2 regions of the Peribacillus sp. NJ4 genome follow, and region 2 is predicted to be linked to the other one. Evidence: riboswitches for the same ligand, from Rfam matches in the RefSeq annotation. Region 2 holds a riboswitch; the other holds the start of a gene.
The links. A riboswitch is a leader RNA that binds a small molecule or an ion and turns the genes downstream of it on or off. The one in region 2 is predicted to bind FMN.
Positions count from the first base shown of each region.

Region 1: it holds a riboswitch for FMN, as region 2 does, so the genes downstream of both, ribE (riboflavin synthase) here and QUF94_RS10485 (ECF transporter S component) in region 2, are expected to answer to the same signal.

Region 1 covers NZ_JAUCFQ010000001.1:4,848,456-4,852,658, reverse strand. Annotated here, with positions in the region: gene QUF94_RS24305 (TspO/MBR family protein) at 1-2, opposite strand, end outside; gene QUF94_RS24300 (hypothetical protein) at 917-1,198, shown strand; gene QUF94_RS24295 (hypothetical protein) at 1,330-1,503, shown strand; FMN riboswitch at 2,058-2,188, shown strand; gene ribE (riboflavin synthase) at 2,335-2,973, shown strand; partial or broken gene ribB (3,4-dihydroxy-2-butanone-4-phosphate synthase) at 2,992-3,630, shown strand; gene ribH (6,7-dimethyl-8-ribityllumazine synthase) at 3,703-4,173, shown strand.
Region 2 covers NZ_JAUCFQ010000001.1:2,080,625-2,084,827, reverse strand. Annotated here, with positions in the region: gene QUF94_RS10500 (RecQ family ATP-dependent DNA helicase) at 1-422, opposite strand, end outside; gene QUF94_RS10495 (YpbB family protein) at 422-1,486, opposite strand; gene QUF94_RS10490 (ferredoxin) at 1,777-2,025, shown strand; gene QUF94_RS10485 (ECF transporter S component) at 2,163-2,744, opposite strand; FMN riboswitch at 2,910-3,045, opposite strand; gene serA (phosphoglycerate dehydrogenase) at 3,370-4,203, shown strand, end outside.

The DNA.
Region 1 (4,203 bases), 2.8 Mb from region 2:
ATGAGCTTCCTCCTTGTATGAATTGTGACTCCTATAACTTATTCCACCATTTAAGCATGTTTAATCTTTTTGGAGCACATCGGGGGTACTCGGAAATGAATTTCATTTTTCCATATAGAAAGGGATTTCCCGTAGTTAATTAACCATTTAAGTTTAGAAATTTCACATTCACTTTATGGCGATAAAATATTCAAAAATTCATATTAATTTAGTCCTTCGGATCGTAAGATACCACAGAAAAAAATAAACCGCCTAAACCTTTGTTTTAAAGGGTTTGAGGCGGTTTTTATTTGTTCCATTTTCGTGTTTGGTAGGAAAGGTTGGCACAATTGAAGGGTGCATTGAATCGTATACTCCACATGAAATGCTAGCTTTAATGATAAACTAGAAGCCTTAATGAAGACTTTGTAAATCGTCAAGAAGTTCAACCTGAAGAAGTAGGGAAGTTAACTTTTTATTGTCTGAAAGTAATAACTGATAAAGGCTGTTATTTTTGGTTTGAATACAGAATTAGAAGACGAAAATAAAAGATTGGTCTATGAGGATAAATCACAGATGTTAGATATAACCAGGCTTATGGGAGATTCATTTTAAAGAACGTGGATAGATAATTTGAAATCATTAAGCATCCATAAATATAAGTGTTTTTTAATATACAAACATCCGTTCTGAAATCGGATTCGAATACTCTAAATTTTTGTCCATCATTAGAGCAAAATTCCTAAAGAAAATCTTTATAGATAATATATAAGAAAACCCTCTGAATTCGATTGTATAGTTATATTATCATCTATTCAATTGGGTGCTTTTTATCTTGGAGAAAGAAGATGTCAATATTTTTATTAATGGGGACAAGCACAAGCGTAAATTTAGTAAATCCATATTATATAACAATACATGATATGGAGATGATTATATGGGAAAACATGGTTGTAAGAAAAAAAAGGATAAAAAGTGTTACAAAAAAGAGAAACACAGTTGTAAGAAGGTAAAAGATTGTTGCAAGAAAAAAGAGAAAAAGTGTTGTAAAAAAGAGAAACACAGTTGTAAGAAGGTAAAACATTGTTGCAAGAAAAAAGAGAAAAAGTGTTGTAAAAAAGAGAAACACAGTTGTAAGAAGGTAAAAGATTGTTGCAAGAAAAAAGAGAGTAAAAAGCATTATTTTGAATGGAATAGTAAAATCAAAATCAGGTGGTAAGTACATTCCGATACAATATAGTAGTTTAGTTAATGGTAAGTTGCAAAGCACTAATTGAATTTAAATAGTTTAAATATTGCACTCATTCTGTGGGTGCTTTTTATTTTGGAGAAAGAAGGTGAGGAAATAGTATGGGTAAGCAGGCTTATTACAATAAATACAAACGTGATAAAGAAGCTAAGAAGTTCTATAACTCATCTGGTTTGAAGAAGTGCCGTGCTGTTGTATTGGCAGGAGACAATCATTTATGCCAGGAATGGTGGATGAAACGGATCACACATGTAGACATGGTCCATCACATATAACTTGCAGCTAACTTGATTTTTAGTATGGCCGAGCTTATGGGCCAAGTCTTTATAGTATCCATTGTGTGGTCCAAACTCTTTTCATTCATTTACATAAACTAGTCATTAACATATTCGAGACTTGGGTTTAAACAAAAAATGTAAAGATTGCGGACATAGTAAATGCAAATGCGAATCTAAACAAGAACAAAAGGTAGAGTAAAACGTCGAAGTGGATGTAAACGTACCTGCTAAGGATAAAAAAGGGAATAGGGACCTTCCCTTACACGTGGTTAAAAACGGAAGGATATACAAAGTATCCAAAATTACTTTTTTAAAATGGCCTGATGGAGAAGGGCAAGGAGATTGATTCCTTGTTCTTTTTATTTTGTCGTGGTAATATGTCATTAATTAAAAGTCAATTCAGTGGTAGTTTTTTGGTAGGATACTTGGAAGGAATGAACAATATTCAACAGGACTATAAAACATTTCGATAAATATCATAACCGTAAAAATCCTATTACATAGGCTTTTAAATAACAACATAATACTAGAAAGCGCAGCAATGTGTTGATAGTGTCCTTCGGGGTCGGGTGAAAATCCCAACCGGCGGTGATGAAGAAATTCTAAGCCCGCGAGCCTGATAAAGGCAGGATTTGGTGAGATTCCAAAGCCGACAGTACAGTCTGGATGGGAGAAGGACGTGTGGAACCCAAGTGTATACGTACGCCTAATTTTTCAAAAAAGAAAATATTGGGCTTTTTAGGTATACAGTTTTTTTCACTCATTTCTCCTGCTAACTCCTTAGGTCTTCCTAAGGGGTTTTTTATATTTTATAAAAGGGGGAAAAACATGTTTACGGGAATCATTGAGGATATCGGTACCGTCCATTCCTTGAAAAAAGGGAAAAGCAGTATGGAGCTGTCGATTCGTTCTGAAAAAATCCTTGAAGATGTTCATCTGGGGGATAGTATTTCAGTCAACGGGGTCTGCTTAACGGTAACGTCCTTCACGAAAAGTTTGTTTACGGTCGATGTGATGCCGGAAACGGTCAAAGCTTCCTCGATCCGGACGTTAAAGTTGGGATCACCTGTGAATCTCGAACGAGCCATGAGTGCACAGGGAAGGTTTGGCGGTCATTTTGTTTCAGGTCATATCGACGGAACCGGAACAATCATAAAAAAAGAACGAAAAGAAAATGCCGTATATTATGTAATCCAATTGGAAGAAGGGCTCAGTACCTTTTGCATTCCAAAAGGATCTGTAGCCATTGATGGAACGAGCTTGACGATATTTGGAATCGAACGAAACCTTTTGACTGTATCACTGATTCCATTGACTCATCAGGACACCGTATTGGGGCAAAAAGCGGCTGGCGATATAGTTAACATCGAAAATGACATGATAGGGAAATATATTATACATCAAATGAAAACTGGTGATTCAAAACCAGGGCTGAATTTAGAGTTTTTGGCAGAGCACGGATTCTAATAAAAGGGCGGTGTAATGATGTTCCATACAATTGAAGAAGCGATCGAAGATTTGAAAGCTGGCAAGATAGTAATCGTATCCGATGATGAAGACCGTGAAAATGAAGGGGATTTTGTCTTGTTGGCCGAAAAGGCGACGCCGGAAGCGATTAATTTCATGGCGACTCATGGACGAGGTTTGATTTGTACAACCATTACTGAAGAATTGGCAGGAAAATTGAACCTGCATCCTATGGTAGGAGAAAATACCGATCATCATGGTACTGCTTTTACTGTTAGTGTCGATCATAAAAGCACTTCCACAGGAATCAGTGCTTTTGAACGGTCATTGACGATACTTGAGCTTCTTAAAGAGGATTCGGTCGCTGAAGATTTTCAAAGGCCTGGTCACACTTTTCCGATAGTCGCTAAAGAAGGCGGCGTACTGAGGAGGGCAGGACATACGGAAGCTTCGGTGGATTTGGCAAAGTTATGCGGTGCCGCTCCAGCTGGTGTCATTTGCGAGATCATGAATGAAGATGGATCGATGGCACGCGTATCCGATTTGGAAGTCATCGCTGAGAAATTCAACCTGAAATTCATCACGATAGCCGATTTGATTCGGTTTCTTCAACAAAGTGATACAATCGGGAAACAGGAATTTGAACTGAACATCCCGAATGCTTAAGGAGTTTAGCGCATTTATATGAACAAAAAATGATATCTGTATAATAATTAGGAGGAATTGGACATGGGGAAAATTATTGAAGCACAATTAATCGGATCAGGATTGAAAGTAGGAATCGTTGTAGGAAGATTTAATGAGTTTATCACAAGCAAGCTTTTAGGAGGGGCATTGGATGGCCTTAAGCGTCATGGTGTTGATGAGAATGATGTTGACATCGCATGGGTCCCGGGTGCTTTTGAACTTCCGTTAATTGCGAAGAAACTTGTGAATACAGGTAAATATGATGCGGTAATCGGTCTTGGAACGGTAATCAGGGGTGCCACTTCACATTATGATTATGTGTGCAATGAAGCAGCTAAAGGCATGGCATCCGTTTCCTTGGACACAGGTGTACCGGTTATCTTCGGATTGTTGACAACTGAGAATATTGAACAAGCCATTGAACGTGCCGGAACTAAATCAGGTAACAAAGGCTATGAAGCTGCCGTTAGTGCCATTGAAATGGCCAACCTTGGAAAATTGATAGAACAGTGATTTCACATAAGGAGTCCGCAGGGATTAACA
Region 2 (4,203 bases):
GAGATGCAGTGTGCTTCATCGATGACGAATAGACCTATTTCTATGGATTTCAAGGATTTTATCACAGTCTCCAGGCTCAGCATTTCAGGAGATAAAAAGATAAAACGATAACTATGTAACCGGTCGAAAGCTTTCCTTTTTTGATTTAAATTCAAAAAAGAATTGAGGGTCAAAACCCTTTTTTCGCCACTCATCTTCAGCTGATCTGCCTGATCCTGCATTAATGATAATAATGGGGAGACAATTAGGACAGTCTTATGCAAAAGATAGGCCGGCAACTGGTAACATAATGATTTACCGGATCCGGTTGGCAGCATCGCTAAAGTATGACGGCCGGACATCAATGATTCAACCACTTCTTTTTGTCCTGGACGGAATTCATCAAATCCGAATTTTTCTTTGAGGACTCGTTCTATATTCATCATCCATCACCTAATTTCGCAAGTACAAGCCGTATTTGGAAAAAGCTTATCTGTTTATTATCGACCATATTCTTGATTGCTTTAAGCTTTTTCGTACCAAGTTCCTTAATAGCTGCAGCAATTTCTCTCTCATCCTCGATAGACACATAATCGGATATGGGGAAACCTTTATCCGATAGGACAATTTCAACAAGGTGATCTTCAATGGTGTTGACTTTCAATCGGCGGATTTCAGCTATTTCCCCCAGGTTTTTCCCGTCCTGTATGTATCGTAAAGTAGTCTGTGAAGATTGTGTCAAATGAGGATTCTCACTCCTTTGCCAATCATTGGTTAACGAGGACAAAAGGGGGTATTCCGTTCCCGTTTCCATTTCTGAAAGCATTTGATGCAACGAGTCAAGAAATGTAAAGCGTACATATTGTTCTTCTACATCTTTACTTTTGGCAATCTGTTCAAACGTAAGCCCAATCCTGTTTACCCCAGTTAATTTCAAAATGAAAATGTCTCGTTTCAAATCACTTTGACTTTCTAAAAGGGAAATCAGTTCTTCATATAGATGTTGGGCAATCAACACTCGGTCCTGACGATTGGCATGTAAGAATTCCTTTACGAAATATTGGATTTTCGGATTTCGTTGTATCGGATAAAAACGTCTTTCATTGTGGACAATATGGGATATGGTTTGAATGAGTAAGTTTAACCTTCCCCAGAAAACAGGGGTGATATTGTGATACTTCCAACCATTTATATACGTCGGAAAAGGATTATTTTTAAAGTAATCGACTAAAATTCCCTCTCCTTGCAGACTAATTTCATATGCATCTGATTTATCCGTTAAATTAATGTAGTCATGTTTAAGGAACTGTTCAATGTTTTGATTTAATTGCTGACGGGTAAATCGAGGTATTGTCCCAAATATATTCGTTAACCCGAATAAATGGGCATCCTGGATTGTTTGTGACGACTTCTTTCCCTGTAGCATATGGTATATAGCATAAATGGAACGTTCGCCTTGAAATTTTTTTATCGCATATAGAATGATTGCCTGTAGATAATTATTCATGGGACTCACATCCTTGTTTCATTTAACCAATAAACCCATTGTAACAAATATCTGCAAAAATCACCGTTATTATTGATGAATACAAGGAAAATTATGTGACTAAATGACGAACCATGGTAAGACCCAAGTTAATTATTACGATGTTTTTCGTTGACATTCTACTACATGATAGTTATTATCAATACAATTTCTATTGAAAAGTTTGGCATTCGGTCTTACAATAAGAAAGAGATAATAATCTGAAATAAAAAGATTATCAGTTGTTAATCAACTTAGGAGGGGTTATATTCATGGCTAAATTTACTATTGTGGATAAAGAAACATGCATCGCTTGTGGTGCTTGTGGAGCAGCAGCACCAGATATATATGATTATGATGACGAAGGGATTGCATTTGTTACCCTTGACGATAATGAGGGAATCGTTGAAATTCCAGATGTACTTATAGATGATATGATGGATGCATTTGAAGGATGTCCAACGGATTCTATTAAAGTTGCTGACGAGGCATTTGACGGGGATGCACTAAAATTCGAATAAACGTAAAAGCCATTTTCAATCGAGAATGGCTTTTTCTTTTGGCCAATGTCGCTTCACATATTCCCATGCCAAAGACATAAAAAAACAACCGGATAAGGATATCCGGTTGTTTTTTTATGTTTCTATCGTCAATGCCATTAAGCATTTTTATATAATGTTTGCTTATTGATCCATGTCTGTAATTTAATGAACAATAACATGAATACAGATGTGATGAGCACGCCTTTAATCACGTTGAAAGGCAAGATTGCCGTCGTGACGAACTTTCTCGACTCGGGTGCCGACATTGCATCCGCTCCCATAAAGAAGGTATAAGCCGGTAAAAAGACAAAATAGTTTAAAACGCTCATAAATACCGCCATGGAAACTGTACCCGCAAGTAAAGCGAACGTCATCCCTTTTTTTGAATTGATTTTATTAAATACATAATAAGTCGGCAAGACGAACAGTATTCCCGCAATAAAGTTAGCGATATGTCCCACTGGTACAACAGTCAAGGTCCCTGTCATGACAAAATCCAATAAGTTTTTAAGGAATTCAACTAGAATCCCGGCCATCGGACCGAAAATCAATGCCGCCATCAGTGCTGGTATGTCGCTAAAATCAACATTGAGAAAAGGCGGGAATCCTGGAAACGGAAAATTTAAAAGCATCAATAAATAAGAAATGCTTCCCATCATGGCCAGTGTGACCATTTTTTTCACTTTGTTCTTTTTCATAGTTCTCTCTCCTTCTTTTCCGATCTACCTGAAAAAGAGGTTAGGGTTCCTTAATCATGTTGATGCTCAATAAAAAACCTTTAATTCCAATAGAATTAAAGGGATAAATTAAAGGTTACATCAAACAAACGTTCAGCAAATATCTGTTGAAACGCACTCAGGAACCTCCATCTTCTCCCATCCAGACTATACTGTCGGCTTTGGAATCACACCAAATCCTGCCCCATAAGGCTCGCGGGCTTAGAAGAGAATTTCCTTCATCACCGCCGGTGGGGAATTTCACCCCGCCCCGAAGATAGACCTATAAAATTTTGTTTTATCTTTCCCATTATATCCGAAATTCCTTTTTTGTGATAGCATTTTTTCTCAGTTGATACATTTAGGATGAATATTGATCACTTAAAAGAAAAATCGGATACACAAAATTTATAATAATGAAAATATTTTTTCTTTTAAGGCAATCGATGTTGAAGCCATTAATAGTGCGGCATTAAACATACGATCCAAATGTAATTATAGTTTTAAGCGCTTACAATCAGTGAAGCCAAATTGACACAATTGGCATTTAAATTGTAAAATTAACTGAAATTTAAGATAATTCTTTTCCCTAGGAAGGTGTTTAGACGTGTATCGGATTTTAGTAGCAGATGCCATCAAACCAGAAGGACTCGGACCGCTATCAGAGGCTTCCAATATTCACCTTATTCAGAAGACAGTAGAGGAAGCGGAAAACGAACTTGATCAGATTGATGCAATACTTGTAAGAAGTGCAACGAAGGTTACGGAAGATTTAATGAACCGTATGCCGCAGTTGAAAATTATAGCACGCGCGGGTGTCGGCGTCGATAACATAGACATTCCCGCTGCGACAAAACGCGGGATTGTCGTGGTTAATGCTCCTGACGGCAATACCATTTCAACTGCAGAACATACATTTGCCATGATGGCTTCCTTAATGCGCCATATTCCGCAAGCCTATGCTTCACTGAAGAATGGGGAATGGAAACGTTCTTCATATACTGGAACTGAACTTCGCGGCAAAGTATTAGGTATAGTTGGATTTGGACGTATCGGAGGGGAAATTGCCAAACGTGCTAAAGTGTTTGGGATGGATGTGATTGTCTATGATCCGTTCCTGACTGCTGATCGTGCAAAGAAAATGGCCGTAACGTCCTTACCGTTAAATGAATTGCTTCCTAAAGCAGACATCATTACTGTACATACTCCACTAACGAATGAAACTAGAGGTTTAATCAATAAAGAAAAACTGCTTACCTGTAAAAAAGGAGTTTATGTACTGAACTGCGCCCGTGGTGGAATTCTAGACGAAGATGATTTATATGAAATGATAGTTGAAGGACATGTTGCAGGGGCGGCGCTGGATGTTTTCGTTGAAGAACCTCCACTTGGCCATAAACTGCTTGAACTGGATAGCGTCATTGCTACACCTCATCTAGGT